2 linked regions of the Flammeovirga agarivorans genome follow. The protein of the gene in region 1 interacts with the protein of each later gene in a pairwise test. Links are inferred from orthologs where the notes say so. Each region holds a gene or a part of one and is shown on either strand. Other genes may lie near its edges.

Region 1 (15,582 bases):
TATGACAAGTATGGTAAAAGATATAATGCTGACTGGGGTTACAAAAATGGAGAAGAGTTTAGCCAAAGAACTAACTTCTACCACAAGCCTCAAATGTCATTAAACTGGTACTGGACAATCAGTGATAAAACTGAATTAGCAACAACTGCTTACGTATCTATCGGTAAAGGTGGCGGTACTGGTCTTACATCAAACGCTTCTTACAACGACCGTTTAAATGTAAATGACTTCAGAACAGATGCAGGTATTATTGATTGGGATGCATTTACAGTAGCTAACCAACAACAGTTTGCTGAAACTGGTAACGGTTCTGTACTTTATGCTTCTAACAACAACCACTTCTGGACTGGTGGTGTATCTACTTTAACACACAAATTCAATGACAACTGGACATTAACTTCAGGTCTTGATTTAAGATACTACAAAGGTGAGCACTACCAAACTGTAGAAGATTTAATGGGTAACCCTTACTACACAGATTACAACAATAAGTCTGCAGGACCAAGAGATCTTCAACAAGGTGATATTATGGGCTACCACAACGATGGTTTAGTTCAATGGCAAGGTGTATTCTCTCAAATTGAATACTCTCAAAATGATTTAACGTACTTCCTATCAGCTGCAGGTTCACACCAAGGATACAAGCGTATCGATTACTTTAGCTATGACCACGGTGTGGATGAAACAGATTGGGTTAGCTTCTTTGGTGGTTCAGTAAAAACAGGTGCGAACTACAATATCAACGATCATCATAACGTATTTGCTAACGTAGGTTACATTTCTCGTCAACCTTATATGAGAGCTGTATTCTTAAACTACAAAAACGATGTTAACGATCAAGCAGTAAACGAAAAGATCTTATCTGGTGAAGTGGGTTACGGTTACCGTACTAAAGGTTTCAAAGTGAACGTGAATGCTTACTACACTTATTGGCAAGACAAAGCATTTACAAAAACTGTGTATGATGATGCTGGACAGTCTTACTCTGCCAACTTGTTAGGTGTAGATGCCCTTCATAAAGGTATTGAGTTAGACATGACTTACCAACCGCTTAGAAACTTAGTATTCAATGCAATGGTTTCAGTGGGTGACTGGAGATGGATGAACAACCTTGAAAATGTAATTATCTATGATGATCAACAAAGACCTGTTGACGAAGTAAACGTTTACATGAAAGATGCTCAAGTAGGTAACTCAGCACAAACAACAGCAGCAATTAATGCGACATACGAAGTAATTCCTCGTTTAAGAATTATGGCGGATTGGAACTACTACGGTAGATTATATGCTAACTACGATGTTACGAAGTTAGATGATCCAAGATATAATGAAACAGATATGTATGAGCTTCCAGCTTATAACTTATTCGATATTGGAGCTTCATACAGCTTTGAAATCTGGAAACTTGATGCCTTAGTAAATGCTAAAGTAAACAACGTATTCGATACAGATTATGCTGTTGAAGGTCAACAAGGAAGTTTAGATGCTAATGGTAACCCAACATTAAATGGTTACTATATGGGTGTAGGTAGAACTTACTCAGTAGGATTAAAACTAAACTTCTAATCTTAGATTAGATTTTGATGAATGGAAGGGTTACTTATTCACTTAAGTAACCCTTCTATATTTTACAACATTTTTTAACGTCTTGAATTAATCCAATTAATCTATTGTATTTTAGGAAGATAAAAATTAATAAATCTTTATAAGGTTACATTCCCTTTGATTTGTATCGTAAAATAAATATGTTGCAGAATATTAACGACAACAGATTCATCTAATATATAATTGTTACCCAACCGTATGAAGAAGATATTAACTCCATTAGTACTATTTATTTTTACTTCGCTATCTATATTAACCATGAGTTTTCATTTCATAGGAGAAGTTGAAGCAGAACCAGCAAATAGTACAGAACCGAATCAAGAAGTTGTAAAAGCAAAAGAGGTAGTTGAGCAACTAAATCAGCGTTTACAGGACAATCAGCAAGAAAATATCAAATGTGTTTTCAAAGATGGAGACATCATGTTTGAAACAGCAACTGAGATCTTGTGTACTTTCCCTTATGACCAAGGAAACAAATACGTCACTGGTTTCGACAAACATCGTAAATTGAAATATTTATATGTTGTGAAAAATGATGGTTCTCAAAAAATCATAGATTTCCATAAATTTATGTAATAAAAACTACACCCTTTGACTACTAAACTTGAAGTAAGTTTTTACTTTGAGTTCAAGAAATTGTCTATAAAAAGAGAGATATCACTCGATGGTATTTCTCTTTTTTATTTTATAACCAAAATGCAAATCATTAGATAAATCAAAAAAGAGATATATCGCAAAACGATATATCTCTTAATAAATTTCTTGTATTCCTTTTTGTCGAATACAATAATATTTGAGTAGAACGTAATCTACGTACGTTCAAAATTTATTTTCAGTTTTATTGAATCTTAGCAACACCAATGTAAAAGTTCTTGTCTATTTCTACTGAAGATACTTTTTGTTTTGTTTCAATAGTCGACCATTGATTGGTTACTGTAACTCTATTGTTTTCATTATTAATAATAAGATCTACGGGCATCTCAAATTCATCAATGCATGATGTAAATCTCACCATCACCTGATTGTCTATCACTTTGTATTCAAGAATTGGAATATATTTCTCTCTAAGGTATTGATCAAAAACCTTTGACAAATCAACTTTTAGATCCTTAGACATAAAGTCTTCAATCTGTTTAGTGGTTACTGTCTGATGATAAAATGTTTTATTCATTCCCCTTAACATTCCTAACCACATCTCATCATTATTCACTATCTGACGAATTGTGTTTAGCATGTTAGAACCTTTATAATACATATCTCCAGATCCTTCAGCATTAACATCATAATCACCAATAACTGGAATGTCGTTACTAATATTCATTCTAGTGCCTCTAACATATTCAGTACCGGCATCTTTTCCGTAATGGTATTCTACAAATAAACTTTCAGAATAAGCAGTAAAACTTTCATGGATCCACATATCAGCGATATCCACATTTGTAATATTGTTGGCAAACCATTCATGCCCTGCCTCGTGAATAATGATAAAATCAAATTTTAAACCCCACCCTGTGTGGCTTAGATCTCTACCTAAATAGCCATTCTGATACTTATTTCCGTATGTCACTGAACTTTGATGTTCCATTCCTAAATAAGGAACCTCCACTAGTTTAAAACCATCTTCATAAAATGGGTAGGGACCAAACCAATGTTCAAAAGCTTCCATCATTTCTTTCGTCTGGACGAATTGAGCTTTAGCTTTCTTTAAATTCTGTTTTAATACATAATAGTCTAATGATAACTCTCCTTTCTCTCCCTCGTATTTTTCGCCAAAGTGGGTATAGTTACCAATATTTACGTTTACCCCATAATTATTAATTGGGTTCACCACTTCCCAATGGTATGTTTTTGTTTTCTTCTTTTTGTTCTTATCTACACCAATCAATCTTCCATTCGATACGTCCATTAAATCTTGTGGTACTTCTACAGAAATTCGAATACCATGATCTGGTTCGTCGTACATATGATCTTTATTAGGCCACCAAACAGATGCTCCTAAACCTTGGCAAGAAGTAGCGATAAAATCTTTTCCCTCACTATCTTTTCCCCAAGTAAATCCACCATCCCAAGGAGCTCTCACAGCCTCTCTCGGGTGCCCTTCATAATACACAGTAACACTATCTAACGTCCCTTTCTTCTGTTTTTTTTCTAGCGTAATGAAAAAAGCATTGCCATTTCGCTTAAAGTCCAATTCCTTTTCCGCTTGAACCACTTTGGTAATGTTCATTGGCTCTTGTAGATCTATTTGCATGATCTGATTTTGCTCTAAAACCTTGTAGGCAACAGTATTTGAGCCCTTAATAAATTTCTCAGAAGGTATAACTTCTACGGCAAGTGTATAATGTTGTAGATCCCACCACACTCTTTCTTTTGTAATGGATCCTCTTAGTGTATCCTGTTCTGTATAATGCTTGTGATGATGTTGAGCAGAAACAGCTCCTAAACTCATCATTTGGATAATAAATAAGGTGATTATTTTTCTAATCATAAATGAAATAAAGCTTGCTGATAATTGTATTGATTCTATTTCGATGTAAATGTATTTCAGTAATTCTGAAAGAAACGATATCATCGATCAAAACAACCTAAATACATTTCGGTGAAGATAATAAATAAGAAATAGTATTAAATATTTTAGTAAAGGATTCAACAGAATTAATAAAAAAAGCCAGTAACTCAATTTAGAATTACTGGCTCTATCTATTTCTTTATGACTTACCAATCTGAATCATCAGAACCAAAGTCGAAATCGACTCCGCTGTCATCATCGTTATAATCTACTCCAGAGAAATCAAACCAACTGCTAGCATTTCTATTATCTGGATCATCTAATGTTGATTCTATACCAGACAATTGGAACTCTTCAAAATCACTTTCCACTTCGTCGTTAAAAATTTCATCGTTGGCGATAATCTCATCCCTAAAGCCTAAGTCCTCTCCTATTTCTGTTTCGAAATGCGTATCATATAATGTAATATCATTATTATATGACATATTAGACCACAGCATATTGTAGAATAAGAAATCACCAAAACCGAAATAACCATAATGTACACCATATTCACCATAGGTCTTATGGTATTTTAATTCACTTTCTTCTTGAATTTTATCGTTCGGTAAGATGATTTTCGATTTGATATCTACTTTCACATCATCTACATGCATAAGCTTAATAATACTCAGCTTTAAGTCATTTAAAAACTGTTCAAAATTATGTTGTTGTGTAGATTTAAAGATATTGTATGATTCCTGGTCTTTGAAGATGGATTTCATTTCCTCTTCAATTTCACCTCTAGATTTATTCTCTTTCTTGAACTGTTTTAAGAGCCCAGTTACTTTAATTTCAATAGGGTATTCTCCAACATCATGTGTTCTATTGATATCAATTTCTAAGAGGTATTTGAAGTTATGGTCTTCATGTTCCATCACCATTACCAACTTATTAAATTGTGATGACATGGAATGATCGATTTCTAGATCATATTGATCAAATGCCTCTTTGAGGTCTCCTTCTTTACCTTCTACATCTAGGTAAAAATCTATACCATCATGAGAAAGCCTCACAATGTTATCTATTCCATTATGGATTAATACATTGTTGATTTGCTGTAAAATGGATACAGCCGTGAATGTTTCTTTTTCAACCTGATCAGATACATTCCCTAATGTCATATAGTAGAATATTCTTTTGAATGCCTTGGTCGGTTTTACCCTTTCAATCTGAGTTAGTTGTGATGGATCGATAGTAATTATTCCTTCGAAATACATGATTCTATTGTGTTTTCTTAATTTATAACGTTGAGAAAAGAGTTATATTTTCACTCCCTTTGTTGTTAGATAGAATTATTATAGGATACGTATTACGAATAGAAATTGTTGTGCAAGGAGAATGTTTAGTCCACTTCAAAACTTCGACCATGCCAAGCAAAATAGATTTGTCCGTCTCTTTCATAAACTCTAACGAAGATGCTTTTATCTTTCTTCACCCTCCAAACTATCTCAGGTTCACCTTCCACCAAATAAGCTTCTAGGTTCTCAAGACTTTCATTGTACTCTTTCAGATCATCATCTATAAAATCTAATTTCATAGTAGATTGCTCTCTAATATAGGTGAGCACACACTCAGGAGTGTGTATATTGACATCCCCTAATAAATCATAGACCATGTCATCACCATTCGAAAGACGGCCACCATCGTAGTAAAAATCAATCACTTTTTTCTGAGCAACTGTAGATAGTGAAATAAGAAGGAATAATAATAAGCTAGAATATTTCATGATGTTTGTTTTATAATCCAAATCGATAATTGAATCCCGTCAACATAAATTTACTGTATGCAGAAACTCCGTATTCGCCACGGACCATCCATCGAGGAGAAATTTGAAATTGTCCACCAAACTGAAAAGTATATTTTTGGATAAGGTCTTTCTTAATATAATATTGGATACTGATGTCGGCTAAGGCGTTTCCAGAACCAATATCAATACCTATTTGATCACCAACGGCATCCATTATTCTTTTTTGAGCATCTGTCAACCCCTCGTACCAACGATTTACATCTTCTTCGAGGTTTGGAGCAATCTCACGGACAGAAATATCTCCTTGATTACCGTTAGCATTTGTGAAGTTTCTATACATAAACCCAACATAAAAGGCCAAGAACCTTTCTTTCTTAAAGAAAAAACGTCGACCTATTCTTCCTGACCCTGTAATTACACCAACATTACCTTTTAGTAATTCGGTTCTTGTTGCTGAATAATTTAAATCGCCTGAAATGAAGTAATTCCCGATACCATACATTAATGTACAACCTCCACCAAATGCTATGGCTGTAAACTCAACACTGGAGCTAAATTCTGGAAACTTCTCATTACCAAAATTGGGTTGTAACGATACTTCAGTTCCCCCTGCCACTTGTGAAAACAAACCATATACATCTAAAAAAGGTAATGCAAAAAGATCTACCCTTGCATTATAACCATGAGCAGTCGCTCTTGTCTTTTTAAAACCCAGTGTATTTTTATTGAAAATTGGGTTGTACCCATTGTGATTAAAACCGAGTTGAAAATCGGTAATATCCAAAAACATTTCGTTGTATACATAATGTAGAGAAATACCACCGGGTAAAGGAAAATTGATTCCTCTGTCTTTTACCTCCTGTCCCCAAATTGGGAAACGATAAGGCCAAATACTATCATTTTCAGCTAATTTGGTCTGTTGTGCAAAAGCAGTTATTTCCAATAGTAATAAAGTAATGAGGAATAGTTTTTTCATGAAGAGTTAATATATAGAATAATAGTACTATTAAAATAATAGCATATTCCCCTAAAACCAACTATATCTTAGATGCTTATCATATAATTATTAGTAATGTTCAAGTAGACTAATTTCAACATAATCATTTTACTTTCAGTAATTTAGACAATCTACAGCTAGACGCTTAAATAAATATGAAATTCATAAAAAAATTACATGCTTATTACTTTTTTAGTAAAATTCACTAGTAATATTTAAAAATGACATCGTATATTGCATGATTAATATCCAAACCACAGGGCGATTGTGGATTTACTAACATAAACTTTAGGACAGATGATACTTTCCACAGAAAAAAAGAACAATGTATTAAAAGATTTAGCATCATTAATTCAAGATTATTCTGCAGATATTATTTCAGCAAATAAGAAAGATTTAGAATTAGCTAATGACCTAGACCCCACTCTAGTTGACCGTTTAAAGGTTGATGAGAAGAAAGTGAAAGGTATGGTTGCATCTGTAGCTGAAGTTTTAGAGTTAGAAGACCCCGAGGGCAAGATATTAAGTGCATATAATCATCCTAACGGCATGTTAGTAGAAAATAAGGTAGTTCCTTTTGGAAAGATCTTAATTATCTATGAATCTCGTCCGGATGTAACTATTGAAGCTGCAGTGAGTGCATTTAAATCTGGAAATAAAATTTTACTCAAAGGTGGAAAAGAAGCACGCTTCTCTAACCTTGCATTAGTAGAATTATGGAAAAAAGCTTTAGAAATGAATAACGTTTCTACCGATTATGTAGAATACCTTGATATTGATAGAGCAACAACTCAAAAATTATTAGCAGAAAATACACATAACCTTGATCTAATTATTCCAAGAGGAGGAGAAGGGTTAATTAATTATATTAAACAAACCACTAATGTGCCTTTAATGATTAGTGGTAGAGGTAATAACTTTATTTATATCCATGAAAATGCAGATTTTGATATGGCTGTAGATATTGTATTAAATGGTAAAAGCCGTCTAAGTGTTTGTAATGCATTAGATAAGGTTTTACTAAGCAAAGATTTGCCAAATCTTGAAGAGAAAGTGCAACAACTTGCAGCTAAAGCTGTTGAGTTTGGTCTAGAAGTGGTTGGTGATGATAAAATTGCCAAGTTCTCAAATCAAATTACTGCAGTAGATAGCGAATCGTTGATGCCAGAAGAGTTTTTATCTGAAAGAATTTTGTTCAGTGTTACTGAAAGTCTTGAAGAGGCAATTTCAACAATCAATAAATACTCTGGTGGTCACTCAGCTGTGATTGTGTCAACTGATAAGGAATCTGCTACAGCATTCCAATACAACGTTGATTGTGCCGCAGTATACCATAATGCATCTTCTAGATTTACTGACGGTGGACAATTTGGTTTTGGTGCGGAGATCGCTATCAGTACACAGAAATTACACTTTAGAGGTCCAGTAGGTTTAGCACAATTGGTAACGAATAAATGGTTTATCTCTGGAAACGGACAAACTAGAAACTAATATGAAACCAAGAATAGTGGTTAAAATAGGTACCTCTACACTAACAGCAGGTACCAATATGATATCAAGGGGCAAGATTGAGAACATTGGTCGACAAATTTTAGCCCTAAGAGATCAATATGATATCATTCTCGTTTCTTCGGGGGCAGTTGCTACTGCTAAACAATTTATCAATATCAGTGGACTAAAAAATAATATGGTCCACTCAAAGCAAGCATTATCTGCTATTGGGCAACCTAAATTACTTCAGATTTATGCTGAGGTTTTTGGTGACTTTGACTTAAAAGTGGCTCAGTGTCTTATGACTTATAAAGATTTTGATAACGAAGAATCAAGAAAAAATACGCGTAACACTGTAGACGAATTATTGAACCATGGGTTTATTCCTATCTTCAATGAAAATGATACTGTTGCAGTAGAAGAACTAATTCTTGGTGATAATGATAAATTATCTGCATTAGTTGCCTCATTACTAGAAGCAAACCTATTGATTATTGCTTCTGATATTGAAGGATTATTTACTAAAAATCCAAACTTACATGAGGATGCTGAGTTAATTCCAGAGGTAACAGATCTAGATAGTATTAGTCAGTTTATCGAAGAAAGAGAGAATGGATTGGGAACAGGTGGTATGACTTCCAAGATAAGTGCTGCTAGTATCTGTTTCGATAAAGGTATTGAAGTGTACCTTGTTAATGGAGCAAGAACCAACTTTATTGCAAGAAGCATAAAAGGTGAGATCAATTTTACTAAGTTCACACCTTGTCCAGTCAAATAAGATATATCGTTTAAGAACAAAAAAGGATTGAATGCACAATACATTCAATCCTTTTTTTTAATGTTGACCTACATAAAACTCAAATGATTTGGTTGACTCATTTCCTAAGTTGTCAATAGCCACTACTTTGATTTTATAATGCTGATCTCTCTTTAAATGTTCTTTTTCAGATATATCTAAATTACTACCACTAGAATAAAGGGTTAGTGGACCACCATTTATCGAATATTTAATTTCTTCTGTACCCACATGTTTATCGGTTGCCCCTAAATAGACTTTTGTAAATGCTGGATAAACGTCAAATTCTCCATGCTTACCGATAGGCTCAATACTCATATTATGATATATTTCAGGCCCTTCATTATCTACAAAGAATGAGACTTCGTTACTTCCCTCTTCATTATTGACATGATCAATTGCATGGTATGAAAGCGTTTGAAAGCCATCTTCATTTACATTAAAGGCTCCACTATATGTTTTGTCACTTTCACCATTCAAAGCAAAAAACGTTTCTCTCACTTTTGAATGTGTATCCGATGAAGTTAATTTTATCTGCGTTTTCGAAGTAATAAACAGTGTATCTCTATGTTCAAATTCTTCACCAATATATTCTAAAGAAGTAGATGGGGATATATTATCCATAAATAGAATATCAGAACCTTCAATGGTTTTATTCCCGGTTTTATTATTTACATTATCTGAAGCATTATAACTAATATGATGTTCGCCCAACTCGTTCTTTAGAGTAAATTCATTAGAATATGGTGTGAAGTTATGCCCACCATTAGTACTGTAGAATACTTGTTTTACACCTGCTTTATTATCACTTGATGTAATAGAAAAAGTTGTTCTTGGTGAAACATAAATCGTATTTCCATCTATATATTGATCTCCATTAATCGTATGGTTGATCTCTGGTGCAATTTTATCAACATAAAAAGAGATGGTCTTTTCTACTTCTTCATTATCCACTAAATCAATTCCTTTGTAATGAATAACATGTTCTCCATCCTTCAAATCTTTAACGGAAATAGGTTGATATTGAAAGACATCAAAGGCACTATTATCATACGCAAATTCTATATGATCTAACCCTGACATTGCATCTTCAGAATATAAACGTAATGTAGTGTTAGGTGAAATAATATTTTCATTGTAAACTAAGCCTTTCCATTCTGCCCCAGACTCTGGTGAGGTAAGGTCAATTTTAAATGTAGAAGTTCTTACCTCTTCAGGATTACCTACATTATCTGCAGAATAATAATATACAATATGTTGCCCCTCCTGACTTAAAGGAACTGAATAGGTATATGGATGAAATGTCTCACCATCTAAAGAGTAATAGATATTATTAACGCCAGAATAAGTATCGTTGGCTACTAAATGCATCATCAAGTTCTTGCCATAAAATGCCTCTACCCCATTATCATGTAACTTAGTTCCATCAAAAGATATCTTCGATATAGGAGCTTTACTATCAGCAATTACTTCGTATTTTACTTCTCTTTTTGGAGATAGGTATTCCTTGGTTTCAGGGTCCACCATCCATTTCGATCGGATATAATTCGGGCCTTCTGTATCTAAAAACAAAGGATCTTCTTCATGTACTTCTTCTTCATTATTGAGTGAATACACTGCTGCACCTTCTTCTTTAGATGTTGTAAAATTTAAATATAAGGGTAATGATTTATTGACGTACGTACCTGAGTTATCTACATAAACACTTTTCTCATGATCTAATGGTGTAGGTATATGGGTATTACTAGCCATCAGATTATCTATTGATGATGGTTCTTCTAATATTATTTCTGTATTTAATGTCTGAGGGGATTGCCCATATAAGAATAGGGAACAAAGTCCCAATAAGGTAAGAGTGAATAGTATTTTTTTCATTTTCGGGTAAAATTAGGATTTACAAACATTAGCTAATTTTACTCTTAAAACTCTCAAAAGGTTACAAGAAATGATTAATTGATTTTCAGTACATTACATGATTATTAGTCATTTTGAGAGGATCATCATTGAAAAATACAATCAATCGATGGTTTTAGCATTGAAAACTTAAAAACCTTACATGTAAAAAAGTGAATAGAAAAACGAATTTTAAAACCTTTATATATTAAAATGTAAATCTACGGTACCCCATTTAGGGTAATACGGTGGGAAATTATCTTCCGGCTGATAAGTGATTCTTTGCCAAGTATATTCTAATGATCCAAAATGATAATTAAAGACCACTCCTACCATTAATCTATGTTGCCACTTCGGGATTAAATCATAATCTATTGTATAAGGTGAATGCTCAAAGGAGATCAGACTACCTTGCATTTCTCCGTCATATACATTTAAGATCCCTCCGGATATAAACTTCATATATACTTGATAAGGTCTAAAATTGCGTGATAACCATGATCGTACTGCTTTTTCTCTTAATGTAGGATCTTCGGACCACATCACATCTTCGAATTTCATCTTAGCGAAACCTTTCCCTTTGAGTCTATTCATATAAGAAGTATCCGATTTTTTGGAGTAAGGACGATCAGCATTAATAAAGTAATCATTAAACAGTCCTAATCTTAAATAGACGAAGCCTTCAAACGAAATATCCATGGTACCCATAGTCCCTCTAGCTCCCAAAAATGCATCAGCAAATCTTATATTAGAAACAAAGCTTCTTAATATTGTGGCGGTGTAGTTGAGGTAAAGCCCATTGCCTATCTGATTTTTCCAACCATCAATACTACCATTCCCTATTGCCGAGTGAAAACCATTTTGGAATTTCTCCGCACCCGAAATTTGTCCAACCACCCCAACATCTAATTGTGTCATTAATGCTGTACCTGAAGATGGACTTAATGAATTATGGCGAATAGATAAGTAGGTCTCTCCACAATAAGGAATATCTGAGGAATCTACTTCAGCCATAGAAACATTTCTAGGAGTATACATTTTGTGGACAATACCAATATCAAATAATTGGTGACTTTCAGATAACTTTGGTAAGAAACTGTTGGTAAAATTATTATCTAATCCATCAAACCCAACCCTGATATTTGCTCCAAAACTATAAAATTGATCTGTACTCTTGAGTAGAAATAAATCTTCATCAACATTAATACTTAAATACACAGGACCTTTTGTTTTTTCTTCGTCCTGAGCATAAGTTAATGTGATGGTTGAGAATAGAAGTACAATAAGAAAATAATAATTTTTGAGCATCCGAGCATAAGGGTTATTGATATAATTAAGTTAGTGATTTTTTATCTAAAATTAAACTGTCGAAAATAGTCATTCTTCACCCTTTAACTGGTTTCTATATTCCTTGGGTGTAATATTAAAATGTTTCTTGAAGACCATCGAGAAATGACTGGCACTAGAAAAGCCCAAATCCATTGCAATAGTAGTATTTGTCTTTTCTTTTTCTTTTAACATTCTCTTGGCTTCATCTAGTCGTAATTGGATATGATAATTATGAATTGTAGAATCAAATACTTTTTTAAATAAAAACCTTAATCGACTCTCACTCATTCCTATTTGCTTAGTAATCGATGCTATATTTAATTGTTCATGAAGTGAGTTACGGATGATTTCTTGTGCTTTAAATATTGGTTCTATATTAAATGGATATTTCCTTTTTTCTGTTGTATCATTTCTTCCAGAAAGTTGTTGAAAAAATGTGACTATTAAGTATTGCGACAATGCCTCTAATTGGTCAATAAAAAATATATTCTCTGGGTTTAACTTATTAATCTTATCATAAGTCTCCTTCATATTTAGATCAAATTCTTCAAATACATAAAAGTCTTCTTTCCCATTAAACAATTGTTGTAAGACGGTTGATCTGTCAATCAAAGATTGATAGTACCCTTCGGCAATTCTTATGATGACAATCTTATACTCTACATTAGCAGGGTAACTCCAAATTAGATTTTGTGTAAGATTTGTTGAAAAAGCACCAAGTTCGAGCAATGGGAGTTTCTTTTCAACTTTATATTTATTCTCTCCTACTTTTGTCACCACATTTATATCTGTATCAATGTGTCTTCCAAAATAAATTGCTTTTTTTTCTGATATAGGATGGATCGTTTCAGTTAATACTTCTACCCTTTCTTTTAAAATAAACTGAACACTTAGTACTTCGATGTCGCTATTCACTTCATATCCAATAACACTACCCACACCAATTGCATCAGGCATAATAATTTTGTTATCGACAATCTTTCCTTGAAAAATATTATTCCAATTTTCTAAGGATAATGTTAAGGTACTTTTGCTCATTAAATTTTTCTTTTCATAGTATTTATATTCATCAAAAACATCAGAATATAGTTAGTTAAAGATTATCATTTTTTAGAATACAGGTTATAATTAATTAAAGATAAAATTATCATTTTTAAATAATCGAATCTTGAAGATCTATTATTCACGCTCATTAACAGTGATAATTCTCTATTCATAAATCACTTAAGTAAATTAATAATAAGTAACGACTCAAATTTTAAGACAACCAATAAAAAGTATAGTAAAAAAGTTAAGCTATTACAAGTCAAAAGATTACTTACGTTAGGAACAGTATCATTCAATACATTAACTCATGAAAATTGGAATTCTCGGTATAGGCGGTATCGGCGGATTTATAGCATCAAAAATGCTTCAATCTAAAGATAAAGACGAAATAATTTTAATAACAAAAGAAAGACAAAAAAGGGCTATTATCAGTGAAGGGCTTACATTACTTGATGGTGACAAATCGGAAAAAGTACATGTAATTGATGTGGTTAGCACTAATGATAAAATTGAAAAATTAGACATTCTTTTCATAGCTATTAAGTCTTATGATTTAAAAGAAAGCCTCAAAAATATAAGGAGTAGTATCTCTGATAAAACACTAATTATCCCACTATTGAATGGCATTAGTATTAAAAATATAATCTGTGATACTTTAAACTTATCAGAGAGACAAGTAATTGATGGATGTATTTACATTATCTCCAATAAAATCAATGATTCTACCATTAGGCATGTCGGTGGTCCTGGAAGAATTATTATTGGAGGGGAAAATCAAACGGCGTTAAATACACTTCAAACGGTATTAGAAAAGTATGATTTAGATATCGGATACCATAAAGATATCAAGGAAATATTATGGAAAAAGTTCCTTTTTGTTTCTCCAATATCTGCAATATCAACAGCAAATGGAGTTACTTTTGGAGCTTTACAAGACGATGCTTACCTGATGATTCAATGTCAGAGTTTAATGGAAGAGGTTATTCTAATAGCAAAAAAACTTGGTATAAATTTGAGTCATGAAGATATAAAGAATACTATCGAAATGTTGAAAAAATTCCCTTATGAAGCAAAGTCCTCCTTCCAATTGGATATAGAGAAAAACCAAAAAAATGAGAAGAACATATTAATTGATGACGTTATCTCCCTTGGAGAAAAACTTGACCTCGATGTGATCAATTACATATCCATTAATCAACAGATTATGGATCGTTACCTTTGTGTTCAGTAAATATGATCGTAAGCTTTGATGTCCCCGTCAAAGCTTACATTTTTTATCGGGCAGATGATTTAATAAATTCTTTAGGACTCATCTTAAACCTCTTTTTAAAGGCTGTAGAGAAATGACTAGCACTTGAAAAACCATAGTCCATTGCAATCATTAAACTTGTCTTTTTGCCTGCTAACAATTCTTCTTTGGTCTTTTGCAGACGAACATCTTGATGAAACGTTGAGATAGTAGTTCCAAAAACCTGCTTAAATAAAAATCTTAACCTACTTTCACTTAATCCCACCTCTCTTGAAAGTTCATCTAATGAAATAGCTCTATTCAATGTATTTTTCAACATATTGTAGGCTTGAAAAACAGGTTCTACATTAAATGAGTATTTATTTCCTTCAGTTAGCACTTCTCTTTCTGAAACATTGGTAAAAAATCTATGAATTAAGGCAATGCTTAGGTTTTCTATTTTTTCGTTGTAGAATATCTCATCTTCTTTTAGTTCGTACAACCTGCTAAATACTAGTTTCATTAAAGGGTCAAACTCTTCAAATACCCAAAATATTTGGTCTAAACTCATCAACTTCATTAGTCCTTCTGATTGTTGGACATATTTATTGTACAAGTCAATGGATACCCTAACGACAAGAAGTTTTACTTTACTATTCTTTTTATACTCCCATTCTATATTTTCATCTGAATTGGTGCAAAACGACCCGATGGAGTTGTAAACGAATTCATTTTGTATCACCTCCCCTTTTTCTTCCTTTTCTTCAAGGATATACTCAGCTGTATTCTCTCCAAAAGATATCGTAACAAAATTGCTTTCCTCAACTTGTTTTGGGCGATTAAATTTCAATTTATCGTATACAACAACATCGAATTTAACTACTTCTAAATCATCACT
Region 2 (15,717 bases), on another replicon or contig:
TATGATCACTGAACTCTCCAACGGTTCCCGTAAGATCAAAGCCTACTGGTTTATAATTATTTTGCTTCATTAAAGCTTCAATTTTTCCATCGGCTGGAGATATTAATTTATAATCACTTGCTTCAGTTCCATAAAACCCTTGGTGTAGTAAGATAGTACAAATATCATCTTCTAAAAGATCATATAATCGATTCCCGAGGAATACACTTTGGCAGGGACAATCTTTCTTTAAGGTAACAGGCAACTTCTTATTGAGAAACTTGGTAAAAGCATGTGGTGTTCCCACTAATAATAATGCTTTTTCTTTAGGCTCCACAATTTCTCTTTTTACTAACTCATATCGGAAAGAATCAATTTCTCCTCTATAGAAAACATCTCCCATACATTCTTTGTCATCCATATTGAACTTAGTCCAATCGAAATGGTAACTTAAATTGACAATCCGAAATTTTCTCTGATCAGGCTGTAAGGTTTGATTGAATTCCCAAGCACTTTTATAAATATCTCTATAATCTTTATACGCCCAACCCACATTGTAGAAATACATCATTTCCTTAGCTAGTGCATCATGATATTCTGGAGCAGCAAGTAAAGAGTCCAATAGATCTTGAACTTCAAAAGCGCCAAACTCCATCCCTATCTGATAAATACCATTTTCATATAAGGTGGGAATCATATTTCTTACAAAATCAAGATTTTGTTTTATTCCATGATCTTCTCCTAATAAAACTATAGAATGGTCTTCAAATTTATCAATAACATAATCCTCTGGTGATGGGCTACTTTTAATCTCTTCTATAGGTTTATTTTTTATTGAGCAAGAAACGTTGATAATTAATGTTAGTAGTAGAATAGAACATCGTTTTAACATATCATTTTTAATTTAATTCCATATCAATATACAAATCCTATCTCTTTTAATACCAACTTTTTTGTTACTTATTGCCTTAACAAAATAAACTCTTAATAGTATTATAAATTATTAATAATTAGTACTATAATTTAAGATTTCCCAACTATAATTCTATTGAAAAGTATAGGATGATAAATATGATTTTACCAATATAATAATTGGGGTTTTTACTGAGTATTAAATGTTATATGACGTGATTTAAAATTAGGTGTATTAATAAAATTAAAATGTATTTACTTCTATTGTTACATTTGTGATAGATAAATTAAACACAATGAAGAATTCAAAAGAAGTAGAAAATACGTTTGGGCATCGCTTAAGAGTAAGAGTTTGCGGTATACTTATAGAGAACAATAAAATTCTCATGGCAGTTCACAAAGGGATTGGTCCTAGAGGAATTTTTTGGGCTCCTCCAGGTGGTGGACTAGAATATGGTGAAACAGTTCAGGATGCTCTGAAGCGAGAATTTTTAGAGGAAACTGGATTAGACATTACCATTAAAAAACATCTTTTTACTCATGAGTTCTTTGATTTGCCCTTACATGGTATAGAATTATTTTTTCTCGTTGAAAAAACGGGAGGTACTTTAAAATTGGGTTATGACCCTGAAATGGAGCAACAAGTACTTGAAAATATGGTTTTTATTGATTTTGATGAGCTCCAAGAAAAGCACCAAGATGAAAAGCATCATTTATTCCGTCATTGTAATTCGTTAAAAGACCTTATCAAAATGGAAGGATTTTACAGCAATTTGACAGAAAATTTGTAAACTTGTAAGTTAGAATCAAACAGGTATTAAGAACCTGTATAACTTCTAAAACAATAATGGCGAAAGTTAGCATTTTACAAAGTCAATTACTTGACATCACAATTAGTAGATTAAGTCAGCAACTTATTGAGAATCATGGAGATTTCTCAAATACAGTGATCATTGGACTTCAACAAGGCGGAATTATTCTTTCTGAGCGTATCAAAAAACGTATCATGGAGTTAGAGAATATTGAGGTGCCTTGTGGTCAGTTGGATATTACTTTCCATAGAGATGATTACCGTAGAAGAGAAAATATTCTTACACCTAGTAAGACGGAGATTCCTTTCTTAATTGAAAATATGAATGTAATCTTAATTGATGATGTGATTTTCACAGGACGTTCTATCCGATCAGCATTAGATGCAATGATGGCATTTGGTCGTCCTAAGAAAGTTGAGTTATTGTGTTTGATTGACCGTAAATACAGCAGAGATTTACCTATCGAACCTACTTACGTGGGTAAGGTAGTTAACTCAATTCAATCTCAATATATCACAGCAGAATGGAAAGAGGAAGGCCATGCGGAGGATACGCTTTGGCTTATTAATCAATAAATTATTTAACGGCTTTCGTTTTGATCGCCGTTTTTTTATGAGAAAAAATACTGATAGAATTTAAGATATAATGTTAAGTACGAAACACCTTCTCGGAATCAAAGACCTGACCAAAGAAGATTTGGAACTAATTTTTCAAACTGCTGATCAATTTAAAGAAGTAATCAACAGACCTATTAAGAAAGTTCCTTCGTTGAGAGATATTACTATTGCGAATATCTTTTTTGAAAACTCAACACGTACAAAATTATCATTTGAACTGGCTGAAAAGCGTTTATCTGCCGATGTTATCAATTTCTCATCGAGTGGAAGTTCAGTAAAAAAGGGTGAAACACTTCTAGATACTGTCAATAATATCCTATCAATGAAAGTGGATATTATAGTGATGCGTCACTCTAGCCCTGGTGCCCCTCACTTCTTATCTAAGCATATTGATGCCACAATCCTTAATGCAGGTGATGGTACTCATGAGCATCCTACTCAGGCTATTCTTGATACTTATTCAATTCGAGAAAGACTAGGAACAGTAGAAGGCAAAAAAGTGGTTATCGTTGGTGATATTCTACATTCTAGAGTGGCTTTATCTAATATCTTCGCTCTGCAAAAATTAGGTGCTGAAGTAATGGTCTGTGGACCTCATACTCTTATTCCTAAATATATTGACCAACTTGGAGTAAGAGTAGAACATGACCTAAGAAAAGCATTAGAATGGTGCGACGTTGCCAATATGCTGAGAATTCAGATGGAACGTCAATTGGTGAAAAACTTCCCTTCTATCCGCGAGTATTCGCAACACTTTGGTCTAAATAAAGAATTGTTGGATTCTCTAGACAAAGAAATCGTAGTAATGCATCCGGGTCCAATCAATAGAGGTGTAGAAATCACTTCAGATGTTGCTGATTGTGAAAACGCGATTATACTTGATCAAGTTGAAAATGGAGTAGCAACAAGAATGGCTGCACTATATCTATTAGCTGGAAAAAAATAGTAGCTAATAAAAAAATAATCTTAAGCGTAATCTAATTGAATTAGGTTACGCTTTTTTATTTCTTCAAAAAACATCACTTTAATTCTTAGATATTCATCAATTACAGAATTTATTTCTACTTTTACGCTTACTAAACAATTCTTCATTAGTGCGATTATAAAATTAACATTGCTATTACCTCTCATCTCTTCATGAGAAACTGAAAGATTACAATGTTTACCCGAACCAAAAATTACAAAATTGATTATCATGTCTAATAGTACTAAAACCGTTATTACCTGCGGTCTATTAACGGACGATGAACATTTTAGGTGTCAAATTGAGCAACTTTTTAATGAAACTGATATTCTTTCGCTTTTGGAAGTACATCAGTCACCATTAGAAGCAGATATGTCTAAAACAATTAAGACATTAGATGTATTATTTATTGATGTAGACCTCCCCTATATCTCTGGTTTTGATTGGTTTGAAAGCCTTCGAACAGAACAGTTATGCGTTTTCATTTCGGATGATGCAAGTCATGCTGTCAAAGCATTTGATTATAACTCTATCGATTTTTTTCTGAAACCTCTCACCATGAAAAAATTCTATAAGAGTGTTTTAAAAATTAGGGAACGATACAGAGCGACTTATTTTTCAAAATCACAAAGAAAGCAACGTACTTCTTTATTTATTCGAAGTGATAACCGTATCTATAAGATCAACTATGATGATATTCTATATATAGAATCCCAAAACAACTATATACAGATTGTGACACAAGACAATAAATATTCTACGTTGATGAAATTGAAAGATGTTCAGCAAGTTTTGCCAAAATCTGATTTCATCAAAATTCAGAAGTCTTTTATCATAAATATGAATTATGTTACTGCAATAGAAGGTAATTCTGTGATTATCAATAATGTACTTATCAACATTAGTAGATCATTAAAAAAAGATGTTATTGATTCTTTTACGCAGGGCCATTTAATGTAAATCGGTAACTATTGAAACTTTGAAAAACAGATTATTGCGCATTTCACCATCATGTAGATGCATCTCACCAAAATTAATTCAATAAAAAAGAGTGTTCAAAGATATTTGAGTCATCGAAAGCAAAGTATTACTCAAATTAAAATGTCAATATTATGAACACGCTATCAAGATTTATTATCGTATCTATTTTCTCTTTATTTGCTGTATCATGTGCATCCGAAGGCAATATCATTCCAGAATTAAATCCTGCAAACAATGCAAGCGATGCACCTGCTGCTTTGTTAGATGTGGAAGCTTTTTTACAAATCAATATGCAACCGGTTGAAGGTGGCTGTGAAGAGCCATTGTCGGTCAATCTTTTAAACTCAAACGGTTTAGATTTTATGACAACTGTAAGTCCAATTGATGGTGTTTATCACTTGTCTTACGATGAAGAATTATCGTATGGTCCTTACTCTGTAAAATTCTATCACCCTCAAACAGGGGAAGTAGTAGGTTCTACATCATTTTATATCACTAGTGAAGACCTTGACCAAGAGAATTATATTAAAGATTTCACTTATGACGCTTGCCCCCAATAGGCAGGAATAAGGAATGAAATTTGTATTCAAAAGAAAGAAGATTTAAACACATGAACTTATCACGCACCTACTTCATATCTATTCTCGGATATTTCATGGCCTTCTTTCTTTTGTATATTTTCGAAGACTATTTTTCTCTTCAATTTCAATGGTTAGGCCTAAAGCATTTTGTATTACTTGATTTTGCGTCTGCTTTGTTAAAGTGTGGACTCACAATCCTTGGTATGAAACTGTGCTTCTATTTTATTGAAATAAAGAAAATTACTTTAGGAATCGTCTCTATTCTCCTCTGCTTTATCATTATACTCTATCTCAATACGGAGCTTATGTGGTTCTTTAAATGGAACTATTATATTTCTTCCAATTTTAGATCAACGATCTCAGTAGAAGACTTTTCCGAAGTGTTTTTCCCTTTTGGTATTGGAGCAGGTATAGAAATAGTATTCGAGTATTTAAAACAACTAAAGATTAGGCAGGCCCTAATCCTTGAAAAGACAAAAGCTGAACTAAATTTCTTGAAAGGACAACTAAGCCCCCATTTTTTATTTAATACTATAAATACTATTTTTTGGTTGATTGTAAAAGATCCAAAAAATGCTCAGGATTTATTGCTAACATTAAGTGATATGTTAAGATATCAGCTCTATGAATGTGAACAGGACTTTGTTCCATTAAAGAAGGAAGTTGATTATCTTAATCATTTAATAAAGATTCAAAATTTCAGAAAGAGAGAAAATGTTAAGGTAGATGTTATCATCAATTTTGAAAACGATAACTATCAAATTCCACCTCTCTTATTTCTGCCTCTCGTTGAAAATGCTTTGAAATATGTTTCTCAAAGGGAAGATGAAGAGAATTTTATTTATGTCAATTTGCAACAAAATGGAAATTCTTGTGTCTTTAAAATAAGAAACTCCACAGATGATAGTGTAATACAGCTATCTGATGACAAAAAATATAGCGGAATTGGTCTCTCTAATATTAAAAAGCGTCTGAACTTATTGTACGGAGACAATTTTGAATTCTCTACTTATCAACTCAACAATATCTATCATGCCAGTGTCAAAATCTAACTTAAAATGCTTAATCATTGATGATGAAGAACTAGCTCGAGAAGGTCTAGCAAGTTATGTCGAACAAGTTCCTTTTTTAGATTTAAAAGGGACCGTGAGTTCAGCTATGAAAGCACAAGAAATCATTGATGAACAACAGATAGATTTATGTTTCTGTGATATTAACATGCCCTACTTATCGGGTATTGATTGGGTAAAGTCTTTGAATAACCCTCCAATGGTAGTATTTACTACAGCATATTCTGAATATGCAATTCAAAGCTATGAGGTAAATACTTTAGATTATTTACTTAAGCCCATATCGTTTGATCGATTCTACAAAAGTTGTATTAAAGCAAGAGACTCATTTTCCGCAAATGAAAAAGAGGATCATTTTCTTTTTATCAAAGTAGAACAACAAATCAAGAAAATTTGGTGTAAAGAGATTCAATATATAGAGTCCAAAAACAACTATATCAATATTGTCACTTCTGATAGTGAACACCTCACTCATCTTACTTTAAAAGAGATCCAAGATAAATTGCCTTCTACCTTTATAAAGGTTCAGAAATCGTTTATTGTAAATATGGATGCAGTAGAAGCCATTGAAGGAAATTGTGTTATTGTAAAAAATCAAATGATAAGTATGAGTCGTTCTCAGAAACAGGAAATTACTGATCAACTAACACAAGGGAATTTAATTATTAAAGGATTGAAGTAATGAGGTATTTCCTTTTTTCCATAGTGTCTCTTTTTCTTTTTTCATGTAACTATGGGAATGAAGAAACAATGTCTAATCGAGGCGGAGAAATTTTAGGGTATGAATTAAAAGATGATTCAGTCTATTTTATCCTAAAAGAATCTGAGATCATGAACTTTATTGATCTTAAAAATACCGATTTCTTTGAGACAGCTCATGCTCCAAACTTTCATGAAGACTCGTCTTATTTCCATAAGGCAAAGGATATCAAAATAAAGAAAGTAAATGTATTAGGTGCTTTCAATGATTATTCTTTAACAGATGAACTAATATTTAATGGAGATTATTGGGTTATTCCTAAAGCTAAAAACCATATTCAACCTGTAGGTGGAGACTTTTTATTTATTATCAATGAAAGGTATGCAGTCACTCTTCCTTTTTTCTTTGGTAAAAATATTCATACACCTAGATTTACAAACCCTCATAACTGGGATTTTTCCTTGTTGAGAATGTACCTTGTTTGGCAACTATATATTCTAGATTCAGAATATGAAATGGCATATCAACTTAAAGATGATTCAATTCAGTTTATTTTTGATCCAAATATCTATGCTTTAGTCAATGACGGTTATGGTATACAAGAAAATTACCATCCAGATATGATTGATTATGTAGAAGTTGCAGGGAGCTTTAATGCTTGGTCTCAATATTTTAAAATGAATAAAGTCGGAGATAAATACTATAAGTCTTTGGCTTTGAAAGATGTAAATACTTGGGGAGAATTTAAGTTTATTATAAATGGTAGAGTTTGGGTAAACCCTCCTTTCTATGCAAGTAATAAATTAGGACATTTTACGGGTACAAGAGAATATAATTTCACTTATAAAATCCCTAACATTGATAATATTCAAGGGTATACAATTCAAGGTAATGAAATTGTATTTTCTTGGCATTTAAACGATTCTGACCTACTGACTTTTTGGGAGCGAACTTATTCCAATCGATTTGAAATTAAGAATATGTACTTGTATGCTTCTTTTTTAGAAACGCCTGGTCAAAAAGTATTGATGGAAGATTTGGGAGATCGCCATTATGAAATCCGTTTTCCGCTTTCAGAAATACCTAAGAATAAGCAAATTCAATTTAATTATCATGCAAACGGGATGTTATTGCTTACTCCTCCCTATTATGCTTCTAATGTTGTACAAACGGATATATGGGATGATAATCAATGGGTGAACTTCGAATTTAGTTTATAAAAAATATGCAGTAAGCAAGCGCCTACTGCATATCTAGCATTGAATCTACATTTTAGAATATTTAATTATTTGTATCACAACTGTCCGTTATTTCAGGAGAACTTTTGAACTCTTGTTCCATCCTTCCCCAATTATTTTGATGATATAAAGCCCTTTTGATAAAGACTGAATATTCACCTCAGTATTATTTATCGAAGCATTGCCTAAATTGACTTCTTGGATCAATTTACCTTGGGCATCTAAAATATTTATACCTAATACATTTTGCTCCGAAGCAATATGAATTCGTTCTGTTGCCGGATTCGGGTAAACCTTTATCGCAGCCTCCAATTCACTCTCTAATGAGTTAATGGTATATCCTGAGATATTAATTTCTTTTGTTCCTTTCACTGTCGAGCCATCTTCAGTTGAAGTCGCAGTAACAATCACTTGACCATCGGTAATTGCAGTTACCAAGCCATTAGCATCAATAGTAGCTATATCTGTATTATCTACTGACCAAGTCACCGTTTGAACATCAGCGTTAATAGGGAATATTGAAGCTATCATTTGAGAAGTACCTCCTTTTTCAGTAATGTCATCTCCGCTTACCGTAATACTTACTACTGGAAAATAACATTCACTACAAGCATTAAAACATACGGTTGGTAATACGATGTCTGATGTTTCTACGGTAATACTTCTATTTTTTGTGTCCTCAACTTCACAGCCCGTATCTGTCATATCCTCAGTGTTCTCCCAATTTTGCCCTATAGTAAATTGGTATTCATAAGTCATACCTTGAAGTAGCTCTAACGTCACTTCCCAGATTCCATCACCATCTTCATCACTCATAGCATCAAAAGAATTTGGATCCCAATCATTGCTAGGCCAAGACCCTGCAATAAATACACCTTCGTCTGAAGGTTTTTCTTTTGAAAGGTTGACACTAAAAGTAACTTGAACCGTATTCACTGATGGTTCATTCTCACTTTCATCACAAGAGTTAAAAATTACTGTTGTTAAAGTAAGTTCTTCTTCCATTACAGCCACTGTCCTCTTTTTTGATTCACTCAAACATTCACCTTCAAAATCCTCTCCTTCTTCATTTGCCATAAAAGAATATTCATAGATAGCGTTTGCTCTAAGGTATACCGCTTTTGAAAAAATATTATTGCCAAGATCATTCATAATAATTGCATCATTAGACCATTCACCTTGAAGAGAAACTGCCTCTTTTGCTTCTAGATCGCTAACATCTACCATAAAAGAAACCTTTATCCATTCGGGTACTTCTGAAGTACATGAATTATACCTGACAGCGTCTAAAATAACGGCATCTTCTGTCTCATCTAAAGTGATATACCTATTATTGGTTCCTTCTTTTTCACAACCTGATTTCAGCATATCCTCAATATCTGACCAATCATCACCTAAAGTGAACTTATACTCATGGGTAGTATTTCCTTCTAAAGTGACAGTGACTTCCCAGATTCCATCCTCATCTTCGTCACTCATCATGGTGAAATTTTCAGGTTCCCATGAGTTCCAACTAGCAGCGATGTACATCCCTTTGGAAAGGTCTTCAAATTCTGATGCATCTACCTTGAATGTCACCTCTTTTTGCACTTTTTCCTTAGGTGTCGATGTACAAGAGTTAAAAGCTACAATTGGAATTGTCATCGTTGGTGTTTCTGAACCATCATTTACAATTTCAACATATCTATTTTTTACACCTTCACCTGCACATTCTTCACCTGAAAGGTCTTCGTCATTCCAATTACTTCCATTATTAAATCTATAGAATTGATCACCCGGAAGTAAATTTACGGTTGCCGTATAGATGCCATCTTCATTCTCATCAGACATTTCTATCCAATCTTTAGGTTCCCATTTTCCATTTAATTCAACAATAAAAACTTTTTCATCTACAAGTTCTTCGGAAGACATATCAACTTGGAAAGTAGTGCTTATATATACCAACTCTTCATTACATTTTCCAAATGCCACAGTAGGTACTACTAAATGATCTTCTAAAACCTCTACCGTTCTGTTTTTTCCTTCTGGGCAAATATCTCTAGCATCTTCCCAATTGCCATTGATAAAATTGTAACTGTGGGTAGAGTTTTTATCCAAGGCAACTTGAGTCTCCCAGACATTGTCCTCATCTAAGTCATAAAGTTTTATTTCATTGTGATTCCATGAGTTGTTCAACCCAGTCATGTAAACACCATCATCTCCTACTTCTTCTTCAGACATATCGACAGAAAAAGTAACCATTACTTGATCATCACATGCGCCAAATGTGGCAGTAGGTACTGAAATATCATCATTATAAATCTTGAGCTTTCTATTTTTTCCTTCTGAACAGTTTTCTCTAGCATCTTCCCAATTGCCATTGATAAAATTATAACTATGTTCAGAACCAATTTCTAAATATTGCTCTCTAGTATATATTTGGTCATTATCATCATCTACTAATTCTAGGTCATTATGATTCCATGATCCATATAAACCTGTCATAAAAACACCATCATCCCCAACAGTCTCATTGCTCATGTCCACACTAAACGTTACTTTAACGTATTTCGGTGTTGAACAAATATTGAATGTTTCTGTTGGTAAAATGACGGCATCAGTTGAATTAATAGATAGTTTTCGATTGTTGTTATCAGAGCAGCCGTTCCCTGTCATATCCTCTTCTAATTCCCAGTTTCCGATCACAAATTTATAATCGTGATTTCCTTCGGCTACATCTATTGTAATTTCATAAATATTAGTATTGCTTTCATTAGCTGTCATCTGTTGAAGTCCCCATCCTGAGAAGCCTCCTGCGATATAGACGTCTTTACCGTCCAAGCTTTCATTAGATACATCTACACTAAAAGTCACATCTGTAGAGAAAGCAGTAAAATTGATACATAATAAAAAAAGTAATAATTGATATTTCATTCCTTTAGTATTAAGAGTTAAAACAAGAGAAGTTAGAGGGAAGGTATTGGTTTCGAGTAGTTAGAGATATCCAATACCCTCCTTTTTTATTTTAGCAATAGTTTTATAAATTTTTCATTTTAGTCTGTGGACAAAAAGTTGTCGATCTTCTTTGCCTCTAAATGGTGTCCATCAGTCTAAGAGAAAATGATTTTATGCCTTTTTATTTCCATCATATACCATCGTACCAACACTTTGTGCAGGGATAGAAATAATATATGTTTCTTCAGAACCAGTAATTCTTAAATTGAATTTTTTCTGTGCATCAGAATTATTCATTAGTAAGACTACATATTTATTGTTCGGAGTAACAAAGGCAACATTCGGAAGATCTCCCATGTTATTCGATTTTATTCTAAAAGAACCTGACGGAATAAATTTTGAAGCATGACCAACAGTGTAATAAGCGACGTTTCTATCCACAGTATTACCATCAATTGTTAAAGCACCAAGGCACTCTGTACAACCTCCATCTGTATGCGGTTCTAAACTTGAGTTGGCTGCTAGGTTCCATTCCAATACCGTTTTACTCCAGTTTCTTGGAGCACCAATAAACATGTTTTCAAAATGCCACATTAAAGCACCTCCGAAGTCTTCATTTCCTCCAACCCATTGTTCTGTAAAGTAAATTCCTTTAGAAGGGTCCGCTGTCTTCACTGATGAAAGTGCTGAGATATCACCTCCATATAAATGGAAAGCGGAACCACTGATATATTGATTTGCTTCTGAGTTGATGATATTGATTGGGTAATCAGGTCTGTCTGCATTATGATCATATGTTATGATTTTAGTTTCTAAACCTGCTTCTTGGAATTTTGGTCCTAAATGACTTGCAATAAAATTGGCCATTTCATCTGATTCCATAAGTAAACTTGGAACATTACCCGGATGTAATGGTTCGTTTTGGATTGTAATAGCATCAATTGTAATACCTTCATTCTTATATGCCTCTAGGTATTTTACAAAATAGTCAGCATATACAGCATAATGTGATGCTAATAGTGACCCTCCTTTATATTCATTATTAGATTTCATCCATGTCGGAGGTGACCAAGGTGTCGCTAGAATCTTAATTGAAGGATTGATTGCTACAATTTCTTTAAGTACTGGAATAAGGTTTTCTTGATCTTTAGCTATAGTGAAATTGGATAGAGTTTCATCTTCCACTTCAGAGTAAGAAAAAGGAGCAACATCTAAATCAGATGCTCCAATACTTACTCTTAGATAATTCACACCAATTTGCCCATCTTCTCTTCCGAATAATTCCTCAAGTAAAGCCGATTTATTGGCTGCAGACATATTGTTGATATGTAAGGCACTTCCTCCTGTTAAGGTATACCCAAAACCATCCATTTCTTGGTAAACTTGATTCTGATCGATTCTTAATGTTTGAAACGAATCATCATACCCAGAAGCAACCATATCCTCTTGTAGACGGAGACCTTGATTTTTTTGACCTCTGACGTCTTCAGTAGAAGTAACATAAAGTTCGATATGATCTACTTCTACTACCGGAGGTGGAGGGACAGGTGTACCATTATTCTTTTCATCAGTACACCCATTATTCATCCAAGATGAACACAGCAAAAACACAACACCAAATAATGTATTCATTTTATTTTCTTTCATAATATCTTTGTTAAGGAGGGAAATGCTCCCCTCCAATAATTTTTTTATTGCGTTACAGAATAATTAGCTGTTCGATAATCATTTGAAATCTCGAGACTAATATTGTAAGTACCGTCAGTTGATATAAACTTGAAGTTGTTGATGTTTACAGACTCGTCCGCAAAAGCTTTGTTCGTGGCCGTACCTGTTGTAGCCGTTGCATCATCGGTAGATCCGGCAGCATCAGAAGCTCCAAATTCAACATCCCAAGGAGAATTAAATTTCGAATCGTTTCCTCCAGTTAATTCTACATTACTTAAGGTAAAAGTATACGGATGCTCATAGGTCATTTGTACCTCAATTCGATCATCCCATTCTAACCAGTGGAATAACTTAATATTATAGTATTGCCATGATAGAGATGGAGTACCAAAATCTAGTGTTAACTGATAAGCTTGGTCTCTTGCTACAGTAATTTCTCCTTCCCCTTCTTTTAATGAAGAACTATCGAATACATTATCTCCTGTAGGATCTTCGGTCGCACCAATTTCTCCTTGTAAAATATAGGATGTCCCAGACCCATCAGATGATGAATTTAAAGTATAAGTAAGTTCAGCCTGTAGAGCTAAATAAGATGGTGAAGTAAATGTGTTGCCATCTTTGTTGAATTCGATTGCTTCAGATCCATCTGAAGGCAATAAGAACAATGTTTCTGGTGCTACAAGTGGAGGTAATTCAGACTCTACTTTTTCAAATGAATAAGTATATGCTGTTCCTAAGAAATCTACAGAAACTATATAATCACCTACATTAGGGTTTTGTAAATCTTCTTTATCAAGTCCTTCATTATCAGCAAATGCCTCATAAATTAGATTTGTGGTTCCAGGTCTCTGTTTATACACTCTACCCCAATCTCCATCAATTCTCATAATAAAACTTCCTGATGCTTTTAAGTTTACAGTATCCTGAAATAATCCATTCCCCTGATACGTTAGCGGAACATCTCCACCCCATTCACCTTCAATAGGAGTTCCTACAATACTGAAGAAATTGATTTTTTCAGTGGCTACTGTATTTGTTTTAAAATCAGCTTTAATTATAAATACACCACTTTCTGTAGCAGTGATTTGTGAACCACATAATTTTAATTCCCCATTTTCCGTTCCGTAACGCAATGCTGGATCCTCAATACCACTCACAAATTGATATGTTTCATCTTTGATTAATGAAGTCACAGTTTCAAAATGTGTCATCTCTCCATTTCCATCCACAAATCCTTTCATTGGGATAGCATTTTCTTGATCTTCACCTACTTCAGTAGCTGTACCATATATAAATAATTGTTGTGGTAGCTCATTCTCAGAAAATCTTTTAATATTAATTTCCTGTGATGAAAAAGCGACTCTAGACAATGATGTTGCTTTCACTCCCCATTTAGTGTTTGCCATTTCATTCTTAGGGTAACAAGCCTGTGCCAATGCTAAGTCGATTTCTTTATGAGAAATACTAGCCGTTACACTTTTACCATTGTTATGTGATGCCACTTCAATTAAAGGATTATCATAAGAAGTGGCCGTATCTCTAACTAATACAACCGAATATGTAATGATATAATCCGCCGTATTTATTGAGGGTTCCCATTCAAAATCAAGGTTTTCATTAGGAAATACTTCATTCAGTTCAACAATTTCATCAGTAGAAGGAATGATGAGCTTTGGCTCGCTAAGGTCCCAATCACCTTCTGGTTGCATATTTGATTTTGTTGTACAACTTATTCCCCATAATCCAATGAGAAACAATACAATATATTTTATATTTCTTTTCATCTTTTTGGAAGTCTTGTCTCTTATAATGGATTTTGATCTAATGCAGGGTTCCTATCCAATTCTTGTTGAGGGATTGGTAATAAGATTTTAGCGTCAGTCATATCATAATTGACGGCTCTTCCTGTTCTCAAATCAATTTCAACAAGATTGTTCATAGTGGAAACAGCCTTATTCTGACGCACTAAATCATCCCAGCGGTGTCCTTCTTGGGCCAATTCCAACCTTCTCTCATTGAGAATTTTTTCTCTTAATTCCTCTTGTGATAAGCCCGAAAGGTTGGCGAGATTTACTCTTGCTCTGATTTTGTTTATCTCTACTATTGCTAAAGAAGTATTTCCTATTTCATTTAGTGCCTCTGCTTTAAGTAAAACTATATCTCCAAAGCGTAATAGATAAGGTCTATCGGTCGAAGCCCAACCCATTGCCTTTTTCCATTTGTATGAGAATGGGATGGTTGAGCCAGTAGCATTTCCCCAATATTCATCTACCCAATCAACACTTTCAAACAGTACAGAAGCTCCTTTTCTTACATTGTCACCTTCAGTGTCATAAGCGGCAATTAAGTTTTGAGATGGTGTCACAAACTTTCTCCAAGTATCTCCAGAAATTGAAGGCGGTAGTAACAATTGAGGACCAAAATTTCCTTCATCCGTACCTAAGTATTGTACTTCCAAAATGGATTCGTCATTGTTATAATGCTCTCCATCGAATAAATGATTATAATCAGACAAAAGCATGTAGCCGGCAGTAGAATTTTCTACTTTTTGAATAGCTTCTAACGCATTATCCCACTCCTTGTGTTGAGCATATACTTTTGCTAATAATGCATTGGCAGCTCCCGCTGTCGCTCTCGCTTTGTTCGTTGAGCCTCCAAGATCATTACCATTTTCATCTGTATAATAATCAGGTAATAGCGAAGCCGATAAATTTAAATCTGTAACAATCTGTGCATAAACTTCATCTACCGTATTTCTTGGTACTCTTACATCATTAGGGTCTGTAGATTTTGTAGGAGATAATATTAAAGGAACACCTCCATGCAATTTTACTAATGTGAAATAATGGTATGCTCTTAAAAATAAAGCTTCACCTTTGATTTGATCTTTTCGAACTTCCGATAATGCCGGATCTTCTATAAGTTCTATTTTTTCGATGACAGTATTTGCTTTTAAAATACCATTATAGATTTCAGACCAATTTCTAAATACTCTAGAGTTGATTGGTGTAATCGTTAACAAATCTGCTTCAAATACTTCTGGATTATCTCCTCCAGCATATGCATTATCAGATCTCACATCACTAAATACTACATGGTCCCACACATAATATTCTGATGATTGAAAAGTTTCATAAGCACCTACTAAAGCACTTTCCATCTGAGAAGCTTTACCATATGCGTTATCTGATGTCTCTTCTGAAATAGGTTGCAAGTCAAGGAATTTATCACAAGACATTGTTCCTAATGTTATAATCGCTC

The links.
Region 2: the proteins of HGP29_RS22640 (region 1) and HGP29_RS12475 interact in binary tests that used the Escherichia coli proteins (3 or more experiments, as listed by UniProt). The link is inferred for Flammeovirga agarivorans from one-to-one orthologs.

What each region holds. Positions count from the first base shown.
Region 1 is NZ_JABAIL010000009.1:87,533-103,114, reverse strand. The notes cover bases 6,448-9,294. They hold HGP29_RS22640 (glutamate-5-semialdehyde dehydrogenase), read left to right. Parts: upstream 6,448-7,197; coding sequence 7,198-8,391; downstream 8,392-9,294. Other genes in these bases: HGP29_RS22630 (OmpL47-type beta-barrel domain-containing protein), read right to left, coding at 9,227-9,294; proB (glutamate 5-kinase), read left to right, coding at 8,393-9,169; HGP29_RS22645 (hypothetical protein), read right to left, coding at 6,448-6,879. In the rest of the region: HGP29_RS22670 (TonB-dependent receptor), read left to right, coding at 1-1,566; HGP29_RS22665 (hypothetical protein), read left to right, coding at 1,864-2,181; HGP29_RS22660 (M1 family metallopeptidase), read right to left, coding at 2,444-4,093; HGP29_RS22655 (hypothetical protein), read right to left, coding at 4,321-5,373; HGP29_RS22650 (hypothetical protein), read right to left, coding at 5,499-5,882; more of HGP29_RS22645, read right to left, coding at 5,893-6,447; more of HGP29_RS22630, read right to left, coding at 9,295-11,062; HGP29_RS22625 (lipid A-modifier LpxR family protein), read right to left, coding at 11,282-12,388; HGP29_RS22620 (helix-turn-helix domain-containing protein), read right to left, coding at 12,458-13,447; HGP29_RS22615 (ketopantoate reductase family protein), read left to right, coding at 13,764-14,687; HGP29_RS22610 (helix-turn-helix domain-containing protein), read right to left, coding at 14,731-15,582. UniProt on the Escherichia coli protein: Catalyzes the NADPH-dependent reduction of L-glutamate 5-phosphate into L-glutamate 5-semialdehyde and phosphate. The product spontaneously undergoes cyclization to form 1-pyrroline-5-carboxylate.
Region 2 is NZ_JABAIL010000003.1:923,641-939,357, forward strand. The notes cover bases 4,757-7,738. They hold HGP29_RS12475 (LytR/AlgR family response regulator transcription factor), read left to right. Parts: upstream 4,757-5,878; coding sequence 5,879-6,598; downstream 6,599-7,738. Other genes in these bases: HGP29_RS12465 (hypothetical protein), read left to right, coding at 4,757-4,825; HGP29_RS12470 (sensor histidine kinase), read left to right, coding at 5,050-5,898; HGP29_RS12480 (hypothetical protein), read left to right, coding at 6,667-7,738. In the rest of the region: HGP29_RS12440 (hypothetical protein), read right to left, coding at 1-871; HGP29_RS12445 (NUDIX domain-containing protein), read left to right, coding at 1,188-1,682; bifunctional pyr operon transcriptional regulator/uracil phosphoribosyltransferase PyrR, read left to right, coding at 1,739-2,278; HGP29_RS12455 (aspartate carbamoyltransferase catalytic subunit), read left to right, coding at 2,349-3,266; HGP29_RS12460 (LytR/AlgR family response regulator transcription factor), read left to right, coding at 3,516-4,244; more of HGP29_RS12465, read left to right, coding at 4,397-4,756; more of HGP29_RS12480, read left to right, coding at 7,739-7,836; HGP29_RS12485 (carbohydrate-binding module family 20 domain-containing protein), read right to left, coding at 7,924-10,767; HGP29_RS12490 (glycoside hydrolase family 30 protein), read right to left, coding at 10,960-12,435; HGP29_RS12495 (hypothetical protein), read right to left, coding at 12,480-14,240; HGP29_RS12500 (RagB/SusD family nutrient uptake outer membrane protein), read right to left, coding at 14,261-15,717. UniProt on the Escherichia coli protein: Member of the two-component regulatory system BtsS/BtsR, which is part of a nutrient-sensing regulatory network composed of BtsS/BtsR, the low-affinity pyruvate signaling system YpdA/YpdB and their respective target proteins, BtsT and YhjX.